Regions from separate parts of the Lysinibacillus sp. RC46 genome, predicted to be linked through region 1. Evidence: riboswitches for the same ligand, from Rfam matches in the RefSeq annotation. Region 1 holds a riboswitch; each other region holds the start of a gene.
The links. A riboswitch is a leader RNA that binds a small molecule or an ion and turns the genes downstream of it on or off. The one in region 1 is predicted to bind S-adenosylmethionine.

Region 1 (7,799 bases):
CAGGTATACGCAATATTGAAAAGGGTATTCATTGGTTTAAACAGGCTGCTCTTCAAGGAGATTCGGAAGCTAAATTACAATTAGGGCACATTTACAATAAAGGAGAAGGAATAGCTAGAAATATTAAAGAGGCTATAAAGTGGTATGGACTTGCAGCAGAAGCAGGAAGTGAGGAGGCTGCAATTTTACTGCAAGAATTGAAAGGAAAGTAAGTATTTTTATTAAAAAATAATAGGTATTTAGATTTGATTATCAACATTTTGTATACAGGTCTTAGGTTCTTATTTAAGGGTGTTTTGTAGGTGTATATCACTACAAATGGCTGATTGTAAAAATATTAATATAACAAATCGGTAATTATTTCAAACTAAAACAAGGAAAAAATAAGGATAAAAAAATAGAGATGATGTAAATTGGCTACCCAAAAGTATTGTGGTAGCTTTTTTACTGCTTTAGATAATAGGTTAGATAACAGGGACTTTTTATATAATTTAAGGAAAAAAATGTATACCCGAAAATTGACAGCTATTTATAAAATGTATAATGTATATGAGTGATTTTGAAAGAGTAGTTAGAAGCAATAGCTAGTAATAAGATTGCAATTTTTAGCTGATTGTAGCCCGTAGCAGGAATCAGCGTCATAAGTGATGTGATGGCTTATCACTAAAAGTTGGGGATGAAATCTTCCTAATCTTTTATATTTTTGGTAGACGAAATTAAATTTTTCTCAGCTTTTCAAAAGTACACAGCATGAAAGAGGGTAAATGTGTGATCTTTCAAAAACAGAGAAAGACAACGGCGTTAGATTTAAAGCAATACATTGTAAAAATGGATTTAGCGAATTGCCATTCAATAAAAAAGCAAATTGATTTGCTCAAATTGACAAAGAGGGATTTACAATATTTAAAAGCCTTTCAACCTTTTGTAGAAGGCAGTATTGATAATATTGTTAATCGATTTTATGAAATGATTGGAACTGAACGTAGTTTAGTAGATATTATTAATAAACATAGTTCAGTGGAGAAGCTGAAAATTACATTACGACGTCATATTATTGAAATGTTTAATGGTACGATTGATGATGAATTTTATCAAAGACGAATAAAAATTGCTAAAGTGCATGTCCATATTGGGCTTAAAACACAATGGTATATTTGTGCGTTCCAAGATTTAACAGCGTCATTTATTGACTTGGTTGAAGAACATGTTAATCATCCAGTGGATCAGCTTAATACAATTCGAGCCATCTCAAAAATTTCTAATTTTGAGCAACAATTGGTTTTAGAGGCGTTTGAGCACACAATTGAGCAAATTCATGAAAAAATGGAACGTAGAAAAGAAGCGATAGAGCAAGAAATCGTAGAGTCTTCGGAAGGTCTTGCCACAATATCTCATGAAACGAACAATTCATTTCATCGCTTAAGTGGACAATCAGAGGAAATTAAACAACTAGCGAAAAAATCACTTCAAGTGTCGACTTTGGCTGAGAGTCAGGCATTAGAAGGTCGTGAACGATTAAAGAGTCAATCGCAAAATATGAGTAATATTATTTATTCGCTTGATGATATAGCGGAAAATATTGCACAGTTGACAGATATGTCAAAGGAAATGGAATCGATTATGAACGTTGTGACAAATATTGCTAATCAAACGAACTTGTTGGCTTTAAATGCGGCAATAGAAGCGGCTCGTGCTGGAGAAGCGGGCAAAGGCTTTAGTGTTGTTGCAGATGAAGTGAGAAAACTATCGATTCAAACAAAGGAATCTGTCACATCGGTAGCGACGTTACTACATAAAACGAATGAGCGGACAGATAAACTTGTTCAGTCGCTTAGTAATATTCAAGAAGAGGTAGCGTCTGGTGAGGGAAATATGGTTCAAACGGAAGGACAATTTACTAACATATTAGAAGCAATGACCGAGGCTAAAGACCAGAATGGTCAGATGGAAAAAGAAGTACAAGCAATAGTAGACGTACTAAGTGAATTAGGTATTGCCTTTAATGAAGTGAAAAACTCAGCTGGAAAACTAGCTAGCTTTGCACAAAATTTAAATTAATGAAGAGAAAAGCAAAAGGTAAAGAAAATTGTTGTTTCCTATTAAGGCTCTACACACTTTAAGGCACAAATAACACTATATTAATTGTTTATATATAATTTCCGTTATGGAGATAAAAGCCTCTAGCGAATATATGCTATTTGAATATAAAAAAATGGAGCTGTCCAATGTGCTGGATAGCTCCATTTTTGCTAAATTTGTAAAGGGTTTAACGTAATTTTTGATAAAAAAAGTTTATACTAAATAAAGAACTAAAAATAGGGGCGGTTAATATGAAAACAGTTGTTGTATTAGGTGGCGGAATTACGGGATTGTGTACGATGCATTATTTACAACGCCAAGTTCAGGAGAAAAACTTAGATGTAAAACTTGTACTTGTTGAAAAAAATACATACCTTGGTGGCAAGCTTCACTCTGCATATGAACAAGGCTTCATCATGGAAACTGGAGCAGATTCTATTGTAGCGCGTCATAAAGGTGTCATGGAGTTAGTAGAGGAACTAAACTTTGAACAAAATCTTGTGTACAACGAAACAGGTATTTCGTATATTTACACAAATAATGAGCTACATGCTATCCCAGCAGACTCAACGTTCGGTATTCCTATGAGCCTACAATCTCTCGAGGAAAGCACGCTTGTATCTGAGGAAGGTAAAAAAGAAGCGTTAAAGGATTTAACAATGCCGAATGAAAGGTTTACAAAAGAAAGCTCGATTGGGGAATTTTTAACGTATTATTTAGGTGAGGAGCTTGTTCAAAACCAAATAGCGCCGGTACTTGCAGGTGTATATTCTGGAGATTTAAATCAACTTTCAATTGCTTCGACTTTACCGTATTTAATCGATTACAAAAACGATTACGGTAGTATTATTAAAGGTTTTGATGCAAACAGGAAACAATTTGTGAAAGCCTCCAACAAAAAATTTATTTCATTTAAAAATGGTTTATCGTCACTAATTGATCGACTTGAAGAAACATTAACGGATGTAGAAATTATAAAAGGGATTGCCACTACTAGTGTTAAAAAGCAGGAGAATCTATACTCTGTTACGTTAGCAAACGGTAAAATGATTGAAGCAAATCATGTTGTATTGGCACTGCCAAATGAAGCGGTACAAAGCTTATTACAGGATGAATCGTTGAACGGCTATTTTAAACAATTTAATACTGCATCCGCCATTACGATTTATTTAGGATTTGATGTTCCCGATAATAGATTGCCAGCAGATGGAACAGGCTATATTGTGTCACATAATTCGGATGTTATTTGTAATGCAGCAACGTGGACAAGCCGCAAGTGGAAACATACCTCTGCAGAAGGGAAATTACTTGTACGACTTTTTTATAAGAGCATTAACCCTGAGTATGAGAGATTGCGTATGATGACAGATGAAGAGTTAGCAGCAGTTGCTCTTGAGGATGTAAGAAAAAGCTTGGGGATTGAGGAAAAACCAACTGTTGTTGACGTGACAAAATGGATCGACCAGATGCCGAAGTACGACTTGGCACATCGTGAAGCGTTGCAAGGTCTCTTACAAGAGCTCGAGAAAAACTATCCAAATTTATCAATAGCGGGATGCTCATATTTTGGAGTAGGCATAGGTGCATGTATTCAAAACGGTAAAAAAATTGGTGAAGAACTTGTAGAAAAACTATCGTAATTGTTTGATATAAATCAAAATATTATAAATTTCGTAAAAATTATCCTTTGTTCAGTGAAATAGTCTTGACTCAATCGTTCGTAAACGATATGATTCTTTTAATTATTTAAAAAATTCATACTAAATTCTTATCAAGAGAAGCAGAGGGACTGGCCCTATGAAGCTTCAGCAACCAACTTAATGTCAGGTGCTAAATCCAGAAGACCGTGTGTCGAAGATGAGAAGGAAAACAATTACGAAATGACGTAAAAGCCTTCTTTTTTTATGAAAGAAGGCTTTTTTTTATTTTAAAGATTAGGGAAGAGAGGTTAGTTTTATGGAATTGCTTGAAAGGTTAAAAACGCAAGTTCTAACAGCAGATGGTGCAATTGGTACAGTTTTATACGGCTACGGCTTGGAGTACTGTCATGAGGAAATGAATGTACAGAGACCTGAATTAATTGAAAAGATTCATAGAGAATATATTGCAGCTGGTGCTGATATTATTCAGACGAATACTTACGGAGCTAATGCCATAAAATTAGCCCGCTATGGGTTAGAATCTCGTGTACAGCAGTTTAATGAAGCTGCTATAACGATTGCAAAACGAGCAGCGGCAGATGGTGGACAATTTGTTTTAGGTACAATTGGAGGAATCCGTGGTATTCGTAAAAGTGACGCAACGTTAGAAGAAATTTTAGCAACCGTTGATGAGCAGGCAACAGTTTTACTGGCAGGAAATCCAGATGGTCTTTTACTTGAAACTTATTATGACTTTGAAGAGCTAACGGCGACTTTAACAATGCTGCGAGCTAAAACGAAATTACCGATTATCGCTCAAGTTTCTATGCACGAACCCGGAATTTTGCAAAATGGAATGAGCTTAAATAACGCCTTATATAAACTTGAAGCGTTAGGTGCAGATATCGTAGGAGTTAACTGTCGCTTAGGCCCTCACCATACTATACAAGCATTTGAAGGAGTAGAGCTTCCTGAGAAGGCATTTATGTCAGCGTATCCGAACGCCTCTCTTCTTGATTTGGAGGATGGGCGTGTCGTTTATGAGTCGGAGGCAGATTATTTTGGTCGAGCAGCTGTAGCGCTTCGTGATCAGGGGGTACGTTTAATTGGTGGCTGTTGTGGAACGACACCAAAGCATATTGCTGCAGTGAAAAAGTACTTAGAGGAGCTATCCCCGGTCGAGGAAAAGTATGCAAAACCAGAAAAAGTAGAGGTTGTCCGTGAGGCAGAGCCAGCAAATTATGAGCCATTACATGAAAAAGTAAAACGTGAACGCTCGGTTATTGTGGAGTTAGATACGCCAAGACATTTAGAAATTGAAGGCTTTATTGAAGGTGCAAAAAAAATATATGAGGCGGGCGCAGATGTAGTCATGATGGCCGATAACTCTCTTGCTTCTCCAAGGATTAGTAATGTCGCAATGGGTGCCTTACTGAAAGAAACACACGGGGTACGCCCGTTAACCCATATAACATGCCGAGATCGTAATTTAATTGGTCTTCAATCACATTTAATGGGATTAAATGCACTAGGGATTCATGATATTTTAGCAGTTACTGGAGATCCGACAAAGGTAGGCGATTTCCCAGGAGCAACTAGCGTTTATGACGTATCTTCAATGGAGCTGATCCAATTAATAAAACAATTAAATGAAGGTGTATCGTTCTCAGGGAAACCGCTTCGTAAAAAGGCAAATTTCTCTGTAGCGGCTGCATTTAATCCTAATGTACGTGTACTAGATCGCGCTGTCTCTCGATTAGAAAAGAAAATTGAACATGGGGCAGATTATTTTATTTCACAGCCTGTTTATACAAAGGAAAAAATCGTGGGAATTTACGAGGCGACAAAGCATTTAGAAACACCAATTTATATAGGCATTATGCCAGTAACGAGCTATAAAAGTGCGGAGTTCTTACATCATGAAGTGCCAGGCATCAAACTATCTGATGATGCATTAGCACGTATGAGGGCTTGTGGCGATGATAAGGAACGCGCAACACTAGAAGGAATTGCAATTGCTAAAGAATTAGTAGAAGTAGCAGCGGAATATTTCAATGGTATTTACCTCATCACACCATTTTTACGCTATGATATGACGCTAGAATTAATGAAATTTATTGAGCAATTGGATGAACAGAAAAAAGGGGTAAGTATAAATGGCTAAGCACATGATTGAAGAGCAACTAGAGAAACGAATATTAATTCTTGATGGCGCAATGGGAACAATGCTACAAAATGAAAATTTATCAGCAGAGGATTTTGGCGGCGAGGAATATGATGGCTGTAATGAAAATCTCGTGCTAACTAGACCAGATGTGCTTGAAAAAATTCATGGAAAATATTTAGAGGCTGGAGCAGATATTATTTGTACAAATACATTTGGAAGTACTCCACTTGTATTAAATGAATATGATCTTGGTGCGAAAGCGGAAGAGATTAATAAACGCGCTGTAGAAATTGCACGCAAAGTAGTGGATGAGTTTTCAACATCCGACTGGCCACGTTTTGTAGCGGGGGCTATGGGACCAACTACAAAAACCTTATCGGTTACAGGTGGTATTACATTTGATGAGTTAGAGGAAAACTTCTATGTTCAGGCAAAGGCATTAATCGAAGCCGGGGCGGACGTTCTGTTGCTAGAAACTAGTCAGGATATGCTAAATGTTAAGGCAGGAACATTGGGGGTATCTCGTGCCTTTGAAGCAACGGGAAAAGAGCTACCTGTGATGATATCGGGAACAATTGAACCGATGGGAACGACACTGGCTGGTCAAACAATTGATGCTTTTTACATTTCCATCGAGCATATTAAACCATTATCAGTTGGTTTAAACTGTGCGACTGGACCAGAGTTTATGACTGATCATATTCGTTCATTAGCAGAGCTTTCAACAGGCTATATTAGCTGTTACCCGAATGCGGGCTTACCAGATGAGGAAGGCTGCTATCATGAGTCACCTGATTCATTGTCACAAAAGCTAAAAGGCTTTGCAGAAAAGGGCTGGCTAAATATTGTCGGAGGTTGCTGCGGTACAACGCCAGCACATATTGCGGCTATCCGAGAGGTGCTAAAGGACGAAAAGCCTCGCCAATTACCAGATGCAACCCATGGTCATGTAGTATCAGGGATAGAGCCATTGGTGTATGACGACTCTATGCGTCCATTATTTATTGGAGAACGGACAAATGTCATCGGCTCTCGTAAGTTTAAAAATTTAATTATTGATGGGAAGTTTGAGGAAGCGGCAGAAATCGCGCGTGCTCAGGTGAAAAATGGAGCACATGTTATCGATATTTGTTTAGCAAATCCTGACCGCGATGAACTAGCGGATATTCGTGGCTTTATGCAGGAGGTTGTAAAAAAAGTAAAAGTACCTCTTGTGATTGACTCGACAGATGAAAAAGTAATTGAGGAAGCACTTAAGTTTTCTCAAGGGAAAGCTATCATTAATTCTATTAACTTAGAGGATGGTGAGGAGCGTTTTGACGCAGTTTTACCGCTAGTGAAAAAATATGGGGCCTCTTTAGTAGTGGGGACAATTGATGAGCAAGGCATGGCGGTTGATCGACATCGCAAGCTAGAGATTGCTGAACGTTCCTATAAATTGTTAACAGAAAAATGGGGTATTGCTCCTGAAGATATTATTTTTGACCCATTAATGTTCCCAGTAGGTACAGGAGATGAGCAGTATATTGGCTCGGCGCTTGAAACAGTAGAAGGAATTCGCCTTATTAAGGAGAAAATGCCACGTACATTAACGGTGCTTGGTGTAAGTAATATTTCATTCGGATTACCACCAGTAGGTCGTGAAGTATTGAATGCCGTGTATTTATATCACTGTACACAGGCTGGTTTAGATTATGCAATTGTGAATACGGAGAAGCTAGAACGTTATGCATCTATTCCTGAGGCAGAGATTAAGCTAGCAAATGATTTACTCTTTCATACAAATGATGAGACATTAGCCGTCTTCACGGATTTCTATCGCGATAAAAAGAAGGAAAAAACAGAGGAAGATATCCCTAAAACAGTAGAAGGTCGCTTAGCTTACTATATTTTAGAAGGTACAAAGGAAGGGC
Region 2 (7,799 bases), on a different contig from region 1:
TATTAGAACTTTTATGTACTTTTACGCTGCGGTCGTCGGCATCGCACAAATATGTAAAATTAACAATCATCGACCGCTCATTTTTCCATTCGGAATGATTATCCTTGGACTTTCACAAATTGTTCATCCTAATATCATTCATTCAGATATTTACAATAGAGACACATGGCCTATATTTTCCTTCGTTTTCATGGTTTTTTTACCATTAGTTTTATTAATTGTCGCGAAGATTCGCAAAATTAACGGTAATCAAGGAAATAATACGAAAAGTAATTGTAGTACACAGAATGAAAGTGGTAGTAATAACGGAAATGCTACACAAGGTGCAAGTAGCAATAATAACGATACTTCTTCACAGAGTAATAGTACTAGCAATGGCGGAAATGATACACAAGGTGAAAGTAGTAATAATAACGATACTTCTTCACAGAGTAATAGTACTAGCAATGGCGGAAATGATACACAAGGTGAAAGTAGCAATAATAACGATACTTCTTCACAGAATAATAGTACTAGCAATGGCGGAAATGATACACAAGGTGCAGGTAGCAATAATAACTATACTTCTTCACAGAGTAATAGTACTAGCAATGGCGGAAATGATACACAAGGTGAAAGTAGTAGTAATAACGATACTTCTTCACAGAGTAATAGTACTAGCAATGGCGAAAATGCTACACAAGGTGAAAGTAGTAGTAATAACGTTAATTGTACTCAAAATGAAAGTAGCAGTAATAGTGAAAATCCTTCACCGAGCAAAAGTGATAACGCTTCAAGCAATACTACACAGAATGATAGCGATACCGGGAATACTCCAAACAGTGATAAAAATAAAGATTCTCCAGAAAGTTAACAGCATAGCAAAAAAAGGAATCAAACGAATGATTCCAAAATTTTTAAAAATAAAGAAACAAAAACAATTGTTATTTTTTCGATTTTTTTATTGATCGTCGCTGCATTAAATATTGAGGTCCATTAAGGATCAAAATTCCAAGCCCATTTCACCAATTAAAGATTTAATTGTCTCCTTGATAAAATAATAAGGAACTTTATGTTAAGAGAAAAGGGGTAGCGTTCATATGGAAAAAGAAATAATTAGCTCAAGACAATTTATGATCATTACCCTTCTCTCTTCAATTGGGACAGCTATTTTAATTAGCCCTGCTAGTGTAACAAGTGAAGCGAAACAAGATGCCTGGATTGCAGCGATTATTAGTGTCGTTCTAAGTTTACTCTTAATAAAGCTTTTCGTTACTGTAGGAAAACGGACACCTACCCTTACATTTGTAGAGGCTAATGAAAAGATATTAGGTCGTTTTTTCGGAAAAATAACTTCGATTGGCTTTATTATTCTATCCTTTCTTTCTGCTGGTGAATTATTATATTTCATTGGCATTTTCATGAAAACAGAAATTATGCCAGAAACACCTATGATGGCCTTTGCTTTTCTGTTCAGTATTATCATTATTTATGCAGCATTTCTAGGAATTGAAGTTTTTGCCCGTTCTGCAGAAATACTATTCGCAATGTTTATTTTAATTTTTATTTTTTTTGTAGTTTGTATTTCACCATCCGTCCATATGGAAAATCTACAGCCAATAATGGAAGTACCAGCAAAATCATTATTCTTTAGTATTATTCGATTAATGAGTATTTTTTCATTGCCACTTGTCATATTGTTAATGATTTTTCCTTCTTCTGTTAACGTCCATGAATCAGCCCAAAAAGGTTTTTACATTGGCACAATTCTTGGAGGGATTGTCTTAATTGCTATCATCACACTGGCTATCCTTGTCCTAGGTCCAACAAATACTGCTTCTAGGACATTTCCTAGCTATTCATTAGCCCAAAGAATTTCAATCGGGAATTTTTTGCAGCGTATTGAAGTTATTATGGCAGCAATGTGGATAATATCAATTTATATTAAAACTTTTATGTTTTTTTACGCTGGGGTCATCGGCATCGCACAAATATGTAAAATTAACAATCATCGACCGCTCATTTTTCCATTCGGAATGATTATCCTTGGACTTTCACAAATTGTTCATCCTAGTATCATTCATTCAGAAATTTACAATAAAGAAACCTGGCCTATTTTTTCCTTTATTTTCGCTATCTTATTACCATTAGTTTTACTACTTGTCGCGAAGATTCGCAAAATCAACGGTAATAATACAAAAAGTAATTGTAGTACACAGAATGAAAATGGTAGTAATAACGGTAATGCTACTCAAGGTGCAGGTAATACTAATAACGATAATTCTTCACAGAGTGATAGCAGTAGCAATGCTGGAAATGATACACAAGGTGAAAGTAGTAGTAATAACGGTAATTCTACTCAAAATGATAGTAGCAACAATGGCGGAAACTCTTTACAGAGTGAAAGTAATAGTAATGACGAAAACTCTACTCAGGGTAATAGTAGCAACAATGGCGGGAATTCTTCTCAAAGTGGAAGTAGCAGTAATGGTGGAAATGCTACACAAAGTGAAAGTAGCAATAATGCCGGTAATACTACTCAAAATGAAAGTAGTAGTAATAACGATAATTCTACTCAAAACGAAAGTAGCAACAATGACGGAAATGCTACTCAAAGTACAAGTATTAGTAATAACGATAATTCTACTCAAAGTGATAGTAGTAGCAATGCCGGTAATACTACTCAAAATGAATGTAGTAATAATAACGATAATTCTACTCAAAGTGCAAGTAACAATGGCGGAAAAGCTACACAAAAAAGTAATAGTAATACTGATAATTGTGCTCAAAATGAAAGTAGTAGCAATGCCGGTAATACTACTCAAAATGAAAGTAGTAGTAATAACGATAATTCTACTCAAAGTGCAAGTAACAGCGAAAATCCTTCGCAGAGTGATAGTAGCAACAATACTACACAGAATGATAGCGATACCGGCAATACTCCAAGCAGTGATAGAAATAAAAATTCATCAGAAAATTAACAGCATAATGGCGTGAAAAAATGATGACCCTGAAATATCAAAGTCATCATTTTTCTTTATTGTAATTGAGCGGTTTTAAATATGATATTCAATCTGATCGACAAAATCCCATTCGTATGGTGTTTCTTGGTAAACATAGTAGTTCAACCAATTCGAGAATAATAAATGTGTATGGGCGCGCCAAGTATTAATCGGTTCATTTGCAGGATTATCATGTGGGAAATAATTTACTGGTACATCAATATCTAATCCTTTCGCAACATCACGACTATACTCATCAGCTAAAGTTGTTGCATCATATTCAAGATGACCAGTAATCATAATGTTTTTATTATCCTTAGATTGCACAATGAAAACACCAGCATCTTCAGAATAAGATAGTAATCGTAAATCGGGATGGCTAAGTACTTCATCAATTGATACGGATGTATAACGTGAATGTGGTGCAGTAAATGAATCACTAAAGCCACGTACTAAGTCCACTGTTAAATCCGTAATAACATGCGAATATACACCTGAGCATTTAGCAGGCAGCCCAATTTTACCAATACCGTAATGATGATATAACGCTGCCTGTGCACCCCAACATATATGTAAAACCGATGTTACGTTTGTCTTGGACCAATCCATAATTTCAGAAATTTCCTGCCAGTAGTTCACTTCTTCAAATTCCATTTTTTCTACTGGTGCACCCGTAATAATCATGCCATCATAGCGGCGATGACGAATTTGATTGAAAGTCGTGTAAAATAACTGTAAATGTGATTTACTAACATTTTTTGATTCATGCGTAGCTGTATTTAAAAATGTAATATTCACTTGTAATGGTGTATTCCCCAATAAACGAAGTAATTGCAGTTCTGTTTTTTCTTTTTCTGGCATTAAGTTTAAAATTAATATATTTAACGGACGAACTTGTTGAGTTTTCGCTCTGTCCTCTTCCATTACGAAGATTTTTTCCTCACGTAAATGTTCTCCAGCTGGTAAGTTTTTCGGAATATTAATTGGCATCTTGCATTCCCCTCTCTAGTTAAAATCAATTGGGCCTTAGTCTCCATGCACAGGCCCTGTTCAAAACTCATTAAGTCTTCTTTTTCGATGAAATTAAAAAATCCTCCTCATTCCATTTGAGATAGAATGAGAAGGATTTTTCCACGTTCACTCTTATCTCTCAAAGGACAAATCCTTTGCTGGAATTAGCACCTTTCTAACTTTCGTTAGAGGTTGCTGAAGCGTCATCGGGCCAAATCCCTCAACTTCTCATGATAAGATTATTTAATTAAAAAGAATTGTAACATGAACAATTAAGAATATCAATAATACATAGAATATTTTGTTATTAATCATGCATGTCATTATGTTTTTAGGGAAATTATAGTTTAGTTATTTATCTTTACACCCTAGTGATACTTTTGCTATAGTCTTTACTTATGTAGACCTTGGTGAAAAAACACTTTTTATCGCCTCTATTATTCCAAACACAAGAAAGATGCCAAAAAAGATAGTAAGTAAATTGAAATTTGGTGTTTCATAAAAAGTAAACCACTCTTTGAAAATTGAAGATTCCGTAATTCTTCCAATAAACGTTCCGCCAATATCTCTATAATTAGGTATCCATCCTGTTGCTTCACACGTAATAAAGATTATCTGTGACAATAAAAATACACCAATAGAAGACACCCAAGTTTTTTTCAAAAATGGAATTGGATTTTTTTGTTTATTAGCCAAGTTATATCCCCCCTCTAATTGTTATACGTAAAATTCAGGAATAAATTTCAAAATTAAACATATATTCTCTTTTTTAGATAATCCTATCAATTATATTTGTCGATGAACGGCTTAATCATGTATTTGTAACTATTGATACTTGCTTGAGTCGTATTGTTGAATTTTCTGTCTGCAATAAAATCATCATAAGCAAACTTTAACAGCATAAAAAAATACACCTCTCCTCATCTAAATTAATAGACAATAAGAAGTGTATTATTAATAACAAATAAACTTTAATCTACCCAACATCTTATCATGTACTTCAAACCCTTGGTACGACTGGGTTTCTAAAACAATCCCTCAATTTCTCATGATGAGATTATTTAATTAAAAAGAATTGTAACATGAACAATTAAGAATATCAATAATACATAGAATATTTTGTTATTAACCATGCATGTCATTATGTAATTTGTTTAACACTAATCTTGAATGTTTACATTCATTATTTGATGGTAAACATGCTGTACTTATGTTAACATATACCTTTAGTAACAGAGAGGAACGTGAATACTTTGATTAAAATTGAATTTCCAAAACCAGATTTAGTAATTCGCCAACGCGAACAAGATTTAAAGCCAGGTGATGTACCAATCACACCGTACCATGGTTTTATTGATTTCCATAAAATCACACGTGAAAACGGTGGTATTTTCTTATTCTACAATGAAGAGAACGAACTATTATTTGTCGGTAAAGCACGTAAAATTCGTCAACGTATTAAAAAGCATTTCGAGGACAATGTGTCACCGATGAAAAATCACCGTAATGAAATTTTCAAAATTGAAGTGTATGAAGTGGAAGATCCAATGGAACGTGAAATTTACGAAACATACGCGATCAATTCATTCCGCGCTAAATACAATGTTGATAAAGTATTTTATTAATATTTAACGAAAAAAAGAATCTGCTCGCCTTCTGTAATGTACATGACGGCTTGCAGATTCTTTTTCAATACTTTCATTCTAAGAAAAATGCTTTACGTTCTTTAGTAATCCATTCCTCAAGCTCCGTATCATCGCGCTTTAAAAGGCGATTAATAAGCACGTCATGCCATATATAATCCTCTAATAAATATATATGAACAGGATCATTGGTAATAAAAGCCGTTTCCTGATTTGACGGAGAGTGACCATAAATCATTTGCTTGCCATCTACCGATAAAATAAACCAATGAGGTGTAGACGCATTCCTCGTATAGCGAGTGATACGGTGTTGGTCAATAGAAGCTAAATGGTCCTCCACATACAAGGTAATTCCATGAACAGGGATATGTTTCGCTATCTCATGTATATCTTCCCGCAATTCTTCATACATATCTTCCCACATTGATAATATGACTTTTTTCTCCGCCTTTTTTAATAAAGACTGACAATAATTAACGATTGCCTCTTTGCCTTTTAATGTGACAACCTTATGCTCCGCTTCCTGCTCTTTTACCTCTAATTTTTCTAATTGATCACTAATCGATGTGAAATTTGACTGCCAACGTTGTTGAATTTGTTGTAAAAACACAGCGACAGGAATGGAAGAGTATGTCGTTTGATCTGCCGTTTCTTCTTTCAATACTAACCCTTTTTCAACAAGTACATCAAGTATGTCGTATATTCTTGCACGAGGGATACCGGAGTTTTTACTTACTTGATAGGCACTAACATGACTATTTTGGACAAGTGCAGTATAGGCCTTTGCTTCATATTCTGTGAATCCCAATTCTTTTAATTGGGCGATTAATAATTCCATCGAATCCCTCCATTACCTCTATTATAAGATAAGCCTATGAAGATAAGCCAACGAAAAAATTAGTCTTTACAGCCTCGCGAAATTTAGTTACTATTTCAGTAGTAACTATTGAGAGGTGCACACATGCTATTTGAATTAGATGTAAATGTAGTCATATTATTAATATCTTTTGGATTTTTAGCCGCCTTTGTGGATGCGGTCGTTGGAGGTGGAGGCTTAATTGCTTTACCTGCCCTTATGTTTGCTGGTTTAAATCCAGCAGCAGCCGTAGCAACCAATAAACTTGCCGGCACTATGGGTTCTTTGACATCAACCATTTCTTTTTATCGTTCTGGTCAGCTAGAAATTCGGTCAGTTATCAAATACTTTCCCCTAGCCTTTATAGGATCACTTTTTGGGGCTTGGACTGTCCATTTAATCAATCCTGAATTACTAAAACCACTCATGCTCATAATGCTTGCTGCTGTTGCAGTCTATACCATCTTTAAAAAAGATTGGGGTTCAGTAGCTGCAGTCAAAAATTTAAAGTTTACACACTTAGTTTTATTCATGCTGTTGTTATTTACAATTGGTTTTTATGATGGGTTTCTTGGTCCAGGAACTGGCTCATTTTTAATTTTTAGCTTTTTATTAGTCGGCTTCGATTTCTTAAAGGCAGCAGGAAATGCCAAATTTTTAAACTTAGCAAGTAATTTTGCGGGTCTTTTAATGTTCGCTTACTTAGGTCAGATTCATTATGTCTATGGTTTACTAATGGGCATAGCTCAAATTGCCGGTGCACTTGTAGGCTCACGTATGGCGATTAAAAAAGGTAGCGGCTTTGTTCGCGTATTATTTATTATCGTAACGATTACTTTGTTAACTAAAAATGCTTATGATTACATAAAAAACGCCGTAGATATCTAGCTCTACGGCGTTTTAGCTTTCTATGGGCATTCCACCCTTCATATCGGAGAGGCTATCCGTCGTTTCAGTTGTTCTATCCGTCACTTTGGAGGTTCTTTCCGTTCGCTTCAAGTTCTTTCCGTCGCTTCAGGGGTTTTATCCGTCACTTCTAAGGTTCCATCCGTCACTTCAATGATTCTTTCCGTCGCTCCGGGTGGTCTTTCCGTCACTTCAAGTTCTTTCCGTCGTTTCAGTGGTTTTATCCGCCACTTCGGAAGTTTCATCCGTCGCTTCAGGGGTCTATCCGCCACTTTGAACTTTCTATCCATCAATCCAGGGATTCTATCCACGATTTTGGACGCTCTATCTACGATTTCGAAGGTTCTATCCACGACTTTGTGATTCTAGCCATTATTTGGAGGATCCTTCCCTCGCTTCGGA
Region 3 (7,799 bases), on a different contig from region 1:
CGATGCATTTGATACTCCGCTGAACGCTGTAAAGCTTGCTAACGCAATACTTAATGATAATAAAACCTTACGATTCTTACCTTTTGTCACTTTCTATCAGTCCTTCGCTATATGTTAAGGTCAATTATAGATAGTGAAGTTTAAAGTAAAAGGGGAGTTTGTTTAAATTTTGTTTAAATTTGGTTGGGTGTCATTATTTTGGGTTATTCGAGCGGAGGCAGATAAAAAAACATCTCCATAGCGTATGTACACTGTAGAGATGTTAACTATTTTATTTATAGTGATACGTGCTAGCTCTCGGATTATTCCGTTGTATTTGATTGAACCATGTACGATCCTTTTCCTCTTGTTTTAAAGTGTTAACGATGGTTGATGAGCAACTAACACAGATTTTTGCCTGAGTAACTTGTCCGCAGCGTTCACAGGGTGCGCCTAAATTAGGGAAAATCGATTTTTTTAATTTTCCTGTTTTTACCCATTTATAGAGTAGCTCAGATGAAACCCCAGTTAATGTAACTACCTCATCGTTCGTTAAATAGCGATTATTTTTTCTCAGTAAAAAATGATGTAGTTCTGAAAAAATATCTTCTTCTCTCACATCAATCCTTTTATTAAATAGCTGCATGTTGATTATTCTCCTCGTTTACTTCAATTGATGACTTCTCCTATATGGTCATTTACATTGTTAGGCTGCTCATCATATTTATAATTTTCCCAGCGATTTCGTGCTAGTTTTCGATATTTATTGGAGACATTTCGGTCTGCTATTAGTCGAGAGAATCCTTTTTTCGCTTCAGCAATATCTCCGAGTCGAAGGCTTAATTCTGCATGTAAAAATTGAATTCTCTCTCCGCCCTCTTGATTGGATGCAAAAGATTTACTGTAAAAATCTCTAGCAGCAAAAAGGTAGCGCATTTCCGATTCCTCATCATTTTTTAAGCGATATAGCCAGGCTATTTTTAAAGCGAAATTGGCCATAAGAAGTGACTCTTCCATTGATGCTCTTGATACAAGATAAGCTAATTTAATGCTTACAATGGCATCATCGATTGTACGTTCCTTGCACATATCCATTGGTTTTTGAAGCTCTTTTATGTATAGCTCATCAATAAGAAGCATGAAAGGCCCATATGTTCTTGTCATAGATTTGTGGTAAGCATAGCCACAATGTGGACAAACGGCAACTTCATACAACAACGGGTTTAAACCTTCGTAAACTGGCATGAAGTCTGTTTGTTCTTCGATAATTTTATATCGATTAGGGCGTACTTTATATGTGGTAAAATGCTTCTTGCAAAACTTGCAATCCACACTACTTTCATAGTAGTAAATGTTAAATGCCATAAGAATCAACTCCTTTACATAAAAAACGATTATTATTTCTTTTGTTCTATTTATACGATGGACAGTATCGTTCAATGTGTTTAATTTAGTTACCTTTATATTAACAATTCTATGTTCTTTGGTATACTCCTTTAGAATTATTAAAATAAAAATGTTCATTATTTTCTTAGTTATTTGGAATTTCAATATGTACCCGTAATAGTATTTATCGGTGTAGTTAAAGCAAGTTATACATTCGTTTTAGTTTGTCAAATAACGTACAAATTTAAATAATTATTGATGTTTTTATTATAAAGTTGAATGTGTAGGCGATAATGCCTATTTCGTGATTTTGGTATAAAGATGTTTCTTAATGTAAAATTACAAGTATATTGATTGGGGAAATATAGGATTATTATTAAGCAACAAAGGGGAGTCACTCAACACTCGCCTGTAGTGGAAAATGACATTTATATCAGGGTGATCGGAGTAGGGCTGAGCGACTTCTTGGAGATCATCGTCACAGGTGTTACCCGAAGTGGGCCATGTTATGGTGAGGTTCCTCTAAATGATATACCTAATAAAATTGTGTAAAACGATAAGGAGCGAACGATGGATTATAAAATTGTATTTTTTGACGTAGATGGAACGCTTGTTAATTATGAAGATGGTCGTATTGAAGAAAGTACAAGAACCGCTATTAAGCAATTAAAAAACAAAGGAATTCATATTGTTGCTGCTACAGGAAGACCCTTGTCAATGTGCCAAGATTTAAGAAACATAGGCATAGAAACGTTTATTACAGCTAATGGTGCCCATGTTAAGTATCAAGATCGAGTAATACATAAAATGCCTATTGCAAAGGAAATTGTCCACGCAGTTAAGGCTTTTGCTGAAGACAATAAACAAAGTCTATCATTTTTTACAGAACAATTATCGATGAATAACGTCCAAGAAGAAAAGACATTAAAAGCTATGCAAGAAACATTATCTTTGCTAGAGTTTCCTGATATTAATGAAGATATTTTAACGCAAGAGGTTTACTTAATGTGTTTATATGGCGATGAGGATATTGAGAAAAAGTATACTTCAAAATTCCCTCATTTATTATTTAAAAGGTGGCACCCGTATATTACAAATGTTTTGCAACATGATGTTTCTAAATCTATTGCTGTCCATGCTGTACTAGATTATTTCGACTTGAGTCCTGAAGAAGCACTTGCTTTTGGCGATGGAGATAATGATATCGATATGCTGGAGCAGGTCGGCTTTGGTATTGCAATGGGCAATGGTAGTGAAGCATTAAAAAATGTCGCTGATTTTATAACGAAGAAATCAACTGAGGATGGTATTGATTATGCTCTTCGGGAGCTACAAATAATTTAATAGAGTAGTAGCCGAGAAATGAGATTTATAGCATGAATCGACCACTATACAACATTGGAGAAAGTTTTTAAAAAGAAATAATTTTTCCATCTATACAATCTACAAGGCAGTGATAATAAATCCTGGAGAAAATTGTATTAAAGTCATAATACTCATAATATTGTTTGCTTTGAGTTATTATAAAGCTATCTGTAAAAAGAAATTCATTATGCTTTAGGTGGGAAGGATTTATGGCGCATCACGTGCAATCTCTAATAGAACATTACGGGTATTTTGGCATCATTCTTATCCTAGTTGGCGGGATTGTTGGGCTGCCACTTCCCGATGAGATATTTTTAACATATGTAGGATATAGCGTATATAAAGAAACCCTCGCACATATTCCAGCTTTAATCAGCGCTATGGTAGGTGCGGCAGGGGGAATTACTCTGAGCTACTATATAGGCTATAGATTTGGGCTACCGTTATTGCAAAAATACGGTCCAAAAATCCACATTACTGAACAGAAAATTGACTTTACTAGAAAATTATTTGCAAAAATAGGGCCGGGATTATTATTAATAGGATATTTTATTCCTGGTGTGCGTCATCTTACAGCATATATTGCGGCTATCAATAATTATCCTTATAAAAAATTTGCTTTCTTTGCCTATACGGGAGCAGTTATTTGGACATTTACTTTTATTACCTTAGGAAAGGTACTTGGGGAGAACTGGCGTTATGTTGGGGTATATTTATCCCGCTACAGTATTTATCTTATAGTATTGTTCCTAATACTAATGTTAATCGTTTATTTTATTTTCAAAAAAAGGAATTCGCCAAAGTAAAAAAGTCTGATTCAATACCTACTCAGGTTGTGAATCAGACCTTTTTATCTTTTAAGGCAATATTGCAAATGAACGCACAGGGAATCCAGAGGCTTTCTCAGGCTTTGGTACAATATTGAAAATAGCAGCACCTTTTGGAGGGAGCTTATCCAAATTTGTCATGAGCTCAATTTGGTAAGTATCTTGCTCAAGCACAAAATATTCGCCATCTAGCTTACCATTTTTACGAAAATCTGTTGCTGAATCCGTATCAAAGGTTTCGTGGCCAATAGCACTTACTTTTCGTTCGCCGAATAAAAATTGTAACGCTTCTAATCCCCAGCCAGGAATATGATTATTGCCATCAGCGTCTTTGTTGCTGAAAGATTCTTTATCTGGCCAACGTTTACTCCAATCGGTACGCAACGCAACAAAGGTACCTGTTTCAATTTCCCCATTTTCAGCTTCAAAGTCAAGAATATCTTGAACACTTAACGTGAAGTCGTTATTTACTTCGGCTTCTTTTGATTTATCAATAACGATTAGTGGTAGCACTAGTTCTTTTAGCTCCAATTCCTCTAAATAGCGTGTATCTCGCACAAAATGGATAGGTGGATCGATATGTGTTCCGTATTGCCCAGGGAAAGTGAATTGCTGCGCAAAGAAGCCATCATCATGGGAAAATAATGTTTCAAATTTTGCATCATCAAACATAAAGAAGTGGGGCGAATTAGGACCAAATGTATGTGTTAAATCCACCCATTCTTTCGATTTCAATAGTTGAATTGCTTGTAAAAGTTCGTTTGCCATAATATCTTCCTGCTTTCTTTTAATTATTTTTGGATGTAACAATAAAAAAGAGCCCTCCTTGTAGAAAGAGGACTCTTGTGCAAAGCAACTAAAGTAAGTCTTCTCATCTTCAAGGCTAAATTTCGCCAATTGGAATTAGCACCATACCTATAGGCTGGTTGCTGAGACTTCATAGGGCCAATCCCTCCGTCTCTCTTGATAAGAAAAAACAATATAAGAATTTTCAGAAATAAAGATTACAAACACTTTAGCATATTTATTTATAGTTTACAAGTTCAATAGGGATACAAGGTTAAAATTCATAAAGATGCTAAAGGCAAAAAAAGTGGCCCTCTTCAAAGGGCCAACTCTTCACCAATTCAAAATTAATGTTAGCTTACAACAGCCTTGATCAGTAAATGTTATTCGAAATCCATCTGGTGTATAGTTCGTTTCGAATTTTAAAGTAATGCCTGTTGACGTGATTAATTTTTCAACTTCTGTTTTATTTGATTGCTGTGCTGCGTTCATAAGATCATGTGCAAATGGCTCGGATTCATCAATTTTATCCGTAAGTATCTGTGCTTGCTTCATAATAGCTTTGATCCGTTTCGCAGAAGTCTTCAATCTATTTGTATTGACGGGTGGAAATGGACTTCTATTCGTTGGGTTTGTTGGCATTGCTAGCTGTCTAAAAGGTTGTTGAGTAGTTGGTTGATTGGCCATTGCCCATGCCCATGTTGGATAATAATTAGGATAGACAAAATACGGATAAGGATTGTAATACAACTAAATTCCTCCTATCCTATGCTGATACCATATATTATGTACAACAAAGGCTTTCGGTGTTTCCTGGGGGCATCCGATGAACCGCTTCACTCCAGGGTCTCGTCTGCCCAAGGAGTCACCCGTTGATAAAAACTGAAATTGTTCCGATAAATCTTCAAAGTTTGTTTCTATCAAAGAGTAACCATAGAAATGTAGTAGCTGCGGCAAGCATCACCATGCCGAATCCGTATATAGGTGTATGAGCTAATGATTGGTGGCGAACGATGATTCCTCCAATGTATGATCCTAGAAAAATACCAATGTTAAAGGCTGAAATATTTAATGCTGAAGCCATTGAAATAGCTGATGGTATATATTTTTCTGAAAGCTGAACGGCATAAAGCTGTAATCCCGGTACATTCATAAACATAAATAGCCCCATCATAAAGACCATTATTAATCCAACGATTGATGATTCTAAAAAGAAGTTGATGCCGAGTAGTGCTAATGCTAAGCCGATAAAGATAATAAAGATAGAACGTAATGGATTATTATTAGCAAAATGACCACCCAGTGTATTACCGATAGCAACACAGATACCGAATACAACTAAGATAATGACAATTGCTTGAGGTGAGTAGCCCATATATTGCTCTAATATAGGGGAAACATATGTGTATACTACAAACACGCCGCCGTATCCGATTGCTGTAATAAAGAGAATTAATAGCATTTGTATGTTCCCTAATACTTTCCCGATATCTCGAATAGATATTGGTTTACCTTTCGATAACTGACTCGGCACAAGCAGAGTATTACTAATTAACCCGATAATACCAATTAAAACAATGAAAATGAATGACATTCGCCAGTCAGTTACTTGTCCAATAAAAGTTCCTAGCGGGACGCCTGTGACAGTTGCTAATGTTAACCCTGTGAACATAAAAGCTATTGCACTTGCTCGTTTATTAGGTGCCACAACATCTGCAGCGATTACAGAGGCAATAGACATAAACACGCCATGTGCTAATGCTGAAATAACACGGCCGGCAAGTAGTAATGAGAATGAGGGTGCTAGAGCTGCAAGTAAATTCCCGATAATAAAAAGCACCATGACGAGCAGCAATACATTTTTACGACTAAGGCGCGATGTTAAGGCTGTTAAAAGCGGTGCACCAATAGTTACACCTAGTGCATATATGGATACGGTTAAACCCGCAGTACTTAACGTTATACCGAAATCTTCTGTAATTAATGGTAGAAGTCCGACGCTTATAAATTCTGTAGAGCCAATACCAAAAGCACTGATCGCAAGTGCGAGTAATGTTAGTTTAGCATTCGGCACTTTTGTATTTTTCATTCTATTAATATCTCCTTTGATTTTTTGTATAGTATATAGTAATATTCATACATGCCTAAAAGTTATATAGGGTACTTTTAGTTACTTTTGAATATTACAGGGGGTTTACAATGAAAAAAGTTTATAATATCGGTGTTGAAGCCACTCTTGAAGTCATTGGAGGCAAATGGAAACCTATTATTCTTTGTCATCTTAACCACCATGGTCAGATTCGTACGAATGAATTTCGCCGATTGATTCCAGGCATTTCGCAAAAAATGCTAACAAGCCAGTTGCGTGAATTGGAGCAGTCTGGATTAATTAATCGTAAGGTTTTCAATCAAGTACCGCCAAAAGTTGAATATTCATTAACACCTTATGGTCAAGAGATGGACCCTGTGCTGAACATCCTTTGCACTTGGGGTGAAAAACATATCGAAGTGCTACAAGAAAAAGGTGAAGATGTTCTGTTAATGCAACGGGATGAAGATATCGCAATAAAGCATACATCTTAAATAGATTGGAAAGAGACTGTCTAAAAAGTTTTCTATACTAAGAAAATAAGACAGTCTCTTTCACGTTTACATAGCTATCGTTTACATGACAAAATCAAACTCATCTGGGTTTGGTCCAACACGTTGATCTAGATTCATGGCGTTAATGATAGTCATCTCTTCATCAGTTAGTGAGAAATCAAAAATATCAGCGTTTTGAATCATACGTTCTTTGCGCACAGATTTTGGAATTGTGACGATACCATTTTGAATATCCCAGCGCAAGATAACTTGAGGGTTTGATTTCCCGTATTTTTCAGCTATTTTTGAAATAGTTTCATTTTCAAGAAGTCCACCTTGCATTAATGGTGCCCAAGCTTCCATTTGTATATTGTGCTCTTCGCAGAATGAACGTACCTCAGTTTGTTGTAATCGTGGATGTAATTCCACTTGGTTAATAACTGGTGTGATACGAGCTGTTTTCAGAAGGGCTTGTAAATGTGACACATGGAAATTACATACGCCAATAGCTTTAATTTTCCCTTGATCGTATAAATCTTCGAGTGCTCTCCAAGCTTCTGCAAATTTATTTTTACCTGGCCAATGAATAAGATATAGGTCTAAATAATCTAGCCCTAATTTTTCTAAGCTGTCTTCGTATGCTGCAATTGTCTCTTCATAGCTCAAGCCATCGTTCCATACTTTTGATGTAATAAATAAATCCTCACGTTTTAAACCAGTAGTTGCTAGTGCCTGACGAATACCTTCGCCAACCCCTGCTTCATTACCATAAATAGCGGCAGTATCGATACTACGGTAACCAACCTCGATCGCATTTTTTACCATTTCTGCTGTAACATCATTCGGTACTTGAAATACGCCTAGACCCATACC
Region 4 (7,799 bases), on a different contig from region 1:
CGGAAGAAGATGTAACTTGTGATTGCTGCGAACAGGAAGTAGATGTTTATTATACTGGAAGTATTTATGCTGTTGAAGAGGTTGATTATCTCTGTCCTACATGTATACATAGTGGTGCAGCTGCTAAAAAATACGACGGTTCTTTCCAGCAGGACTTACTAAATGATGAGAATGTTATAAATTCCAGTTTTACTGAGGAAGTAATGTGTAGAACACCTGGTTTTATTAATTGGCAAGGTAATAATTGGATGGCTCATTGCTCAGATTATTGTGCATTTATTGGCTATGTTGGCTGGAGTGAGTTAGTGGAGTTGGGCATTACAGAACAATTTGAAAATTATACTGGTTTTTCTATTGAAGAGTTATCAGAATCACTTATGAATAATGGGCATCATCAAGGGTATTTATTTCGATGCTTAGAATGTGGTCGCTATGTCCTTTATTCTGATTTTAGTTAAACGTGAAAAACAGTATATCTTCATTCAGTAGAAGACTCCTACCTCTTAAAGTGGTGAGATGAATGAGGATGTGGTTTCTTTTCAAGGTGTCCAAACATCTACTGAAATAGAGGAACTCAGTCTAAGAACGCCACGTCCTGTGGCAACGACTGAGTGACCAACATCGTATTGGCCTAAAGCCTCCGGTGGATGTTACGGATTTTTTAAAGGAATGAATAAAGGAAGTTAGCCTAAAACCTTCGCATCCAGCTAAAACGGCTAACTGACCTGCATCGGTAAAAACACCACGTCCTGTGGTATTACCGAAATGACCGACATCGTGTCGGCCCTCGTGCAGGCCTGGGCACAATTCAAAATCCTAACGCAATTACGCCGAGGCGAAATTGATCTGATGAGGGGGAGGAGAATTGGACAATTTTTTTCAACGTTATATAGATTCATGGCGTTTTAATGGTTGGTTTATCCACGATATCTTTTTAGGCATTGTCATTGGCGTTGGGCTTTTATTAGTATTGTATGCTTTGTTCAAACGCCGATTTAATTTTGCTCTTGTCATAACTTTTATCCTGTACGCTTTTTTAGGGAATCTTTTGATGATTGCCTTTGGTTTAGCTGGTCGAAGCTTCCCTATCAATTCAGAATCACCCATATATACAGATAATGCACAGAAAATTGCTGTCCAAATGGTTAAAGGATCTGAAAATAACGGTACAGGTAATGGCATTACGCAAATTATTTCACATCATCAAATTATTGCGATTAATTTGCAAACAGGTGAAAAACAGTGGACGAAATCTTCTTCAAGTAAAGAGACTTTAATAGGCAATTTTATGGGGGGACTTCTTGTTCATCATCGTGACGGTGAATACGGGAAACTTTCATTATTAGATATGAAAACGGGGAAAGAAAAGCTCTCTGAAAAAGAATTTACGGAAAAGCATAAACAGTTAATAGATGTTTTAGATATAGGTTCTCACAATATAGTTTTATTAGAGAATAATCTTTATTTAGAGGGTGTCGATGGGAACTTTTATCGCTTCGATGGCAAGAAATTAGCTGAAGATAACAAAGCTGAAAAATATCTTTCTACAAAATTTTTCATAGAATCCGATATTCCAGGTTATTTTGCTTCGCACAATCAACCGTTGGAGGATTATGAAGAGGTTCGAGAATTTAGCAGCAATGTATTAGCTGAACCTGCCATACAAGTATACAAGAATTTAGATCCTGCCGTATTAGATGTTGATTTGCAACAACAAACAGCTATTGTATCTTATCGACAAACGAAGCGAGAAAGTGCAGACAGTATCGTATTATTATATGACATGAAAAACCATCGCATTATTTGGGAAGAAAATATAGGTGTTGTTAACGCTGAGCAAAAAAATCCGGGTGTTCGTACATTAGAGAACTACTTTGCGATTCAAGCAGGAGATGAGTTTTTGTTGTTAGATAAGAACACGAAAAAAGAAATGTTCAGATATCAGCTACGTTGGAATCGCCCAGTTCAGTGAAAATTAAAGAGCGTAGAATTATTTATCCCCTCCAAGTAACGACTTGTGAGGGGGTTTTTTATAGAGTTGCTCTATATATCACAAAATGATATATTATTTAATGGTATATCATTTTGTGATATATTGGAGGTGTAGACAATGAAATCATTAGAGCAGTTAACAGATTCTGTTTTTTATATTATGGCTGCCTTAACGGAGCCTCGCCATGGTTATGCTGTCATGAGTTTAATAGAGGAGACAACAAAGGGGACTTTCGTAGTTGGTCCAGCATCCCTTTATACAATTATTAAAAAACTATTATCTGAACAACTTATTCAGCTACATGATGATTCGGATTCTCGGAGAAAGGTCTATGTCTTAACGGATAAAGGTCGAGAAATATTGCTCGAAGATATTGAAAGAAGAAAGGTCATGATTCAGTTGGCAGAGCAGGGACTACAAAGGGGGCAAAAATAGTGCGAAATAAGAGATATATGGCATCATATGGTTTAGCTTTTTTTGAGGAGCGCGATATGAAAGAATTAAGTGAAAAAGCGGCAAATGGGTGGCATTTAAAAAGATTTCGATGTGCTGGCTATGGGCTAGAGAAAGGTGAACCAGAAGACGTCATTTTTAGTATTGATTATCGTAAATTACCGAAGGATGAAGAAGAGGAGTATTTTGAGCTATTTGCTTACGGTGGCTGGACACATGTTTGTTCTAGTGCAGATATGCATATTTTTAAGGCAGCACCAGAAACTACACCCATATATAGTGACGCTGAGTCTTCTATTGATAAACTAGCGCGTCTTGCAAAGCCTGTAAACCTAGCTGCATCTATTTCTCTTGCTATAACGATGGTTTTGTGGATATTTATGATGTTTACCACTGGGACAATTCAACACGTTGCAGAGCAAGGATTTGAATATTCCTTTATTTTTACTGTTCCAGCAGTGATGACTTCTGGTGGAGTATACTATCATATGTGGAAGAACCTACGATTAAAATCAAAGCATATATAAAGAACGAACAGCTGAAGTTTATCAGCTGTTTTTTTCATGTTCGGTAAAATGAGGGGGTGGGTTTCTGTTTCAACTAGGCGATTTCGATGAGCCGCTTGGTCCAAGCGTAGTGTTATGAAGAAAAGATAAACTGAACCACAGGAAAAATTTGACTTCGTGCCGAAGTATTAGTATGTAGAATATAGATATCTAATTATTTCGAAAATAATTGGGGTGTTTTAGATCATTATATTACAATCTAGGCATGTCCAATGTTTGATGACAATATAATAGTACAGTTGCCTACATTAATTAGTAGTACACTTGCAAAGTAGGAAAACTATAACTAACTACTCAGTGAGAAAGGATAGGATGGAATGAATATTGGGAATAGTGTTGCGCTTATTGTAAGTCTGATTTTTTCAAGCATTTTGGTTCGGGCAATATATCGCGTTTTTGTGAAAAAGAAAGTACCTACTATGACCTATACACCATATGATGATGCCATGAATGGTAGAGGTAAACATGACAATTAAGTGAGTGGTTACAAACATCAAACAGTAAGCTGCAGGCTTCATGTAACTAATAGTATAAAATATGAGAATCTACTATTATTTCAATAAGAAATAATAGTAGATTATTTTTATTTTATCAATGATAAGATTTACGAAGGAATTTTATCCTGTATTTGGTATTATTTAATCAAGGGACAGTCAATAATTTTGTGTAAATGACAATCCAACCTTTTCGTATAGATCAAAGAATGATTTTGTTTTTAGGAAGGTTAGTTTCAGACATAGCCGAGGTTGATTATGTAGGTACAGCCCTTACTTTTCAAATGTGTATTGGTTTCTTACTTACTATATTTTCAATAAATCTAATCCCTATTATACTGAGGATCATTGGATGGGAGTGGATCTTTACAATATTAGCGATTGGACCTATTCTTGGAATTGGATTTATGTTCAAATATAGACGCTACGAAATAACTAATGAGAAAGTGTAATTGTAACTTTTAAGTATTATCTCTATCACAAAAAATGAATAGCCTCAAATAAAAAATCCAATCGTTTTGATTATTTCTTTCAAAACAATTGGATTATTTTAATGGTAAAACAATATTTTTTTTTAAGTGATGAAGCTCAGGCTTTCTTTTCTTTCGGGTATCCGATGAGGATAGCAATGGTTCCGCAAATTCCTATAAGGACTGGATAGAAAGAGTATTGCAGCATGCTCACTGGCGATATTCCGGCTACGCTTGCGGCTGCCAGGAATTGGGCTCCGTATGGCAGTAGACCTTGGATCGTACAGGAGAAAATATCTAATATACTTGCGGATTTTCTCGGCTCAATCTCATACTGTTCAGCAATATTTTTTGCAAGTGGACCAGCAATTAAAATAGCAATCGTATTATTGGCCGTAGATAAATTTGTTAAACCCACTAGGCCGGCAATGCCAAATTCAGCACCTTTTTTCGATTTAATCCTTTTTGTTGCAAGGTGAAGTAGAAAGTCAATCCCTCCGTTAAACTTAATAACCTCCACCATTCCAGCTATTAATATCGCAAGGAATGCCATTTCATACATGCCTGACATTCCTTCGCCGATCTTTTGAAAAAGGCTCATTAAGTGATAGCTGCCATCCGCTAAGCCAACAGCCCCGGCAAGAACAATCCCAGATGCCAGAACAAGGAAAACATTCATTCCAGCTAACGCTAAAATAATAACCAAAACATAGGGAACAATTTTTACCCAACTATAGCTTAAATGCTCCACTTGTGCAGTTTCACCCATTGTGATAACTCCTAAAATAAGGCTCGTTACAATAGCTGCCGGCAACACAATCCAAAAATTCACCTTAAATTTATCCTTCATTTGTGCACCTTGTGAACGAACGGCAGTAATTGTTGTATCTGAAATAAAAGATAAATTATCGCCAAACATCGAACCGCCAACAATCGCTGCCATTACTAAAGCCATGGAAAGGTCGATATGCTCGCTTATCCCAACTCCAATTGGAGCCAGTGCAACAATCGTTCCCACCGATGTACCCATTGATAGGGAGATAAAGCAGGCGATGATGAACAAGCCTACGACAAGTAAGTTTGGCGGAACGACCGATAAAGCAAAGTTTACAGTGGAGTCCACTGCCCCCATGCCTTTTGCTACCGCTGAAAAGGCACCAGCCAAGAGAAAAATAATGACCATCAGCATGACATTTAAGTTTCCTGCGCCTTTGCAAAAAATATCAACCTTTTGCGCAAACGATTCTTTTCGATTCATTGCCAAAGCCACAGCGCCTGAAATAGAAATGGCTACAATGACAGGGAAGGCGTAAAAATCACCTGTAATAACCCCTGAACCAATAAATAAAATTAAAAAAACAACAAATGGGATCAGCGCCCATGGATTCTCTTTCTTCATGTCTACCTCCAAAAAATAAAATTGGACACGTCTTTTGTCCATTCTTTTTACGATAAAAAGGCCTCTTCTTGTAACAACAAGAAGAGGCCTTATATCTATAAAACACTCCTCTTATCTATCAAGCCTTTGCCTGCTGGATTTGGCACAGTAACTTAAATCATAAGTTCCGCTGCCGAGATTTCATCGGGCCAGTCCCTCCATCTCTCTTGATAAGAAGCAAATATATTATTTTTTTCACAATAATAAATATTATAATAAAAAGTCGATTTTTGCAACATATTTTTAATCAAGCTTGGTTTAAAAGCTATATTAATTAAGGAAATTGAACAAGTAAGAGGTTTAGAGGATAGGAAAGCGTGAATTTTTGGTGTCGCTGTTTTTACGCAGCACAACTTGATTTAACAACTGAAAGGGGGAAAAAGGAGGCGCCCTTAGAATTGGAGGGGCGCCTCACCTAAAACATTTGTGGTAAAAATTCCGTCATAAAGCGTTGATTTTTACGTAGCCATATTTTTAAAATCATACGATGTGTTAGGAGGCGTTGTCTTTTTTGTGGTCTAGCCTTTGCTTCTATTAAACTTTGTAGTAGAGTGCAGGTTTCTGTTGCCAATCCTTGAGGATCAACGAGGACGTCAAGTTTATAATCAATTAACTGAGTAGCCTGAACCTTTGCAAGTAATTGTGCAAAGCGAGTATTCATTTCTGGAAAGTTTTCTTCTAGTTCTAAGTCGATTAAAGTATATAATGTTTGTTCAATTTCAGCTTCGAGCGCTTGTAATTGTTCAATGGACGGCTGTGTCAAAAAATCACCTCTAGTATTTCAAAAATGCTGCTACACAAGGACAAAGCCAAGTGCCGCGAAAAGTAAACCGAATAAAACTGTAGTGCATATATAAATAATCGCTTGCCTCCATTTTTTCTGCTCTAAGAGTTGCAAACATTCAAAACCAAATGTTGAAAAGGTCGTATATGCTCCTAAAAAACCAAGCCCTATAAACTGCCAAATCCAATCATTTGGATGTAATGCAAATAGAAAGCCAAGTGCAAAAGAACCCGTTATATTAATAAAAAATGTTGCCCATGGGTATGTATGGACAATCAATCTTCCTAGATAAAATCTTGTTAGTGCACCCAAAAATCCACCGATACCAATCATTATCATACGAAGCGCCCCTTTGCTAGTTTAAATCCTAGCCATGCACAAGCTAAACCGCCAAAAACACTTACAAAAATATAAAGAACGGCTTGTAGCCATTTACTATCCTGCAAAAGTAATAGCGTTTCTAAAGAAAATGTTGAAAAGGTTGTAAAAGCACCAAAAAAGCCAGTACCAATTCCTATAATAACAGGTGTTCGCTTTGTAAACGTTGTAAATAGCCATGCTAAACAAAAGCAGCCAATTAAGTTCATACAAAGTGTCGCAAATGGAAAACCACCGTTATTTGAAAGTACTAGACCAAGGCTATATCGACAGATGGCACCCAAAAATCCGCCGATTCCAACAGCTAAAAATGATTTCAAAGTAAAGACTCCTTATTAAAATGTCTATATTAAAAAGTGTATCATGAGATACCCATTTTAGATAATAGTTAGGCGTTAAATTAAAGTTGGGTGATAAATTAAAAAAGTTAGGCGATAAATTTAAAAATTAGGGCGATAAACCTTGAAATTGTTCCGATAAATTGATTTGGACCCTATCGAACTAGCTTTGTTCGACAGGGTCTTCCAGCGATGTTTCAATAACATGTTTTAATTGAAAAATAGAAGATTGTTGACTTTCGCTCTTCTTGAAAATAAAGACAGTTTCTATTATTTCGTTTAACTGCGGCAAACCATAATAGTAAATGTTGGAGTAGTAGTAAAGGTTAATTAGTTAACACAGCCAATCGTATTGTCTATTTGTAGGAATCAAGGACACTTCTTACCGATTTTAGTTCCTTCATCGTAAAAGGAACTTGATTCTTTTAGCCACTCTGCCATCGCACGTGTATACATATAGCATCTGCTTCACACAAGTAGTGTAACAGATGAACTTGTTTCTGCTGTTGCAATCATGTCATAATTTATTACTATGATTGATTATTAACATTGTCAATGACAGTATCGAAGTCTTTATTGGAATCGACACTTTCAGTTATTGTAAAAACATAACCATCTGGATCTTCTATCGTTAATTCTTTTGCATTCCATGGTTGAACTGTCGGCTGTTGAATGATTTTCGTTTTATTTTCTAGTGCAGCCAGATAAATACTATGAATATTATTAGAGAAAACATTAATAATGACAGAGTTAGAAGTGCTGACTTCTTCATCCTTTAATAACATTAAATCTTGATACTTGGCTCCTCTCAAATGTGTCATGGAAGTTGTTCCGTTCGCATCTGGGAAATCAAATACCGAATTGAAATTGAGTACGTTTGCATAC

Region 2: linked by a shared signal. The riboswitch ahead of metA (homoserine O-acetyltransferase MetA) and the one ahead of ABH966_RS24280 (bifunctional homocysteine S-methyltransferase/methylenetetrahydrofolate reductase) in region 1 are both predicted to bind S-adenosylmethionine.
Region 3: linked by a shared signal. The riboswitch ahead of ABH966_RS07480 (cyclase family protein) and the one ahead of ABH966_RS24280 (bifunctional homocysteine S-methyltransferase/methylenetetrahydrofolate reductase) in region 1 are both predicted to bind S-adenosylmethionine.
Region 4: linked by a shared signal. The riboswitch ahead of ABH966_RS25590 (Na+/H+ antiporter NhaC family protein) and the one ahead of ABH966_RS24280 (bifunctional homocysteine S-methyltransferase/methylenetetrahydrofolate reductase) in region 1 are both predicted to bind S-adenosylmethionine.

What each region holds. Positions count from the first base shown of each region.
Region 1 is NZ_JBGCCF010000041.1:31,092-38,890, reverse strand. It holds gene ABH966_RS24295 (SEL1-like repeat protein) at 1-212, shown strand, start outside; gene ABH966_RS24290 (protoglobin domain-containing protein) at 769-2,058, shown strand; gene ABH966_RS24285 (protoporphyrinogen oxidase) at 2,331-3,719, shown strand; SAM riboswitch class I at 3,845-3,943, shown strand; gene ABH966_RS24280 (bifunctional homocysteine S-methyltransferase/methylenetetrahydrofolate reductase) at 4,036-5,883, shown strand; gene metH (methionine synthase) at 5,876-7,799, shown strand, end outside.
Region 2 is NZ_JBGCCF010000004.1:164,202-172,000, forward strand. It holds gene ABH966_RS05590 (endospore germination permease) at 1-853, shown strand, start outside; gene ABH966_RS05595 (endospore germination permease) at 1,080-2,960, shown strand; gene metA (homoserine O-acetyltransferase MetA) at 3,036-3,971, opposite strand; SAM riboswitch class I at 4,122-4,232, opposite strand; gene ABH966_RS05605 (YfzA family protein) at 4,389-4,688, opposite strand; gene ABH966_RS05610 (nucleotide excision repair endonuclease) at 5,246-5,617, shown strand; gene ABH966_RS05615 (TrmB family transcriptional regulator) at 5,691-6,473, opposite strand; gene ABH966_RS05620 (TSUP family transporter) at 6,597-7,379, shown strand; gene ABH966_RS05625 (hypothetical protein) at 7,551-7,760, shown strand; gene ABH966_RS05630 (hypothetical protein) at 7,774-7,799, shown strand, end outside.
Region 3 is NZ_JBGCCF010000006.1:91,197-98,995, reverse strand. It holds gene ABH966_RS07505 (erythromycin esterase family protein) at 1-90, opposite strand, end outside; gene ABH966_RS07500 (hypothetical protein) at 272-625, opposite strand; gene ABH966_RS07495 (DUF2225 domain-containing protein) at 649-1,344, opposite strand; gene ABH966_RS07490 (Cof-type HAD-IIB family hydrolase) at 1,936-2,709, shown strand; gene ABH966_RS07485 (DedA family protein) at 2,940-3,536, shown strand; gene ABH966_RS07480 (cyclase family protein) at 3,588-4,325, opposite strand; SAM riboswitch class I at 4,426-4,530, opposite strand; gene ABH966_RS07475 (YuzC family spore coat inner layer protein) at 4,677-5,093, opposite strand; gene ABH966_RS07470 (MFS transporter) at 5,248-6,432, opposite strand; gene ABH966_RS07465 (winged helix-turn-helix transcriptional regulator) at 6,543-6,926, shown strand; gene ABH966_RS07460 (aldo/keto reductase) at 7,008-7,799, opposite strand, start outside.
Region 4 is NZ_JBGCCF010000049.1:7,521-15,319, forward strand. It holds gene ABH966_RS25565 (CbrC family protein) at 1-458, shown strand, start outside; gene ABH966_RS25570 (PA2928 family protein) at 866-1,972, shown strand; gene ABH966_RS25575 (PadR family transcriptional regulator) at 2,111-2,428, shown strand; gene ABH966_RS25580 (DUF2812 domain-containing protein) at 2,428-2,973, shown strand; gene ABH966_RS25585 (DUF3951 domain-containing protein) at 3,330-3,488, shown strand; gene ABH966_RS25590 (Na+/H+ antiporter NhaC family protein) at 4,095-5,375, opposite strand; SAM riboswitch class I at 5,484-5,591, opposite strand; gene ABH966_RS25595 (hypothetical protein) at 5,830-6,177, opposite strand; gene crcB (fluoride efflux transporter CrcB) at 6,208-6,537, opposite strand; gene crcB (fluoride efflux transporter CrcB) at 6,534-6,896, opposite strand; gene ABH966_RS25610 (VOC family protein) at 7,445-7,799, opposite strand, start outside.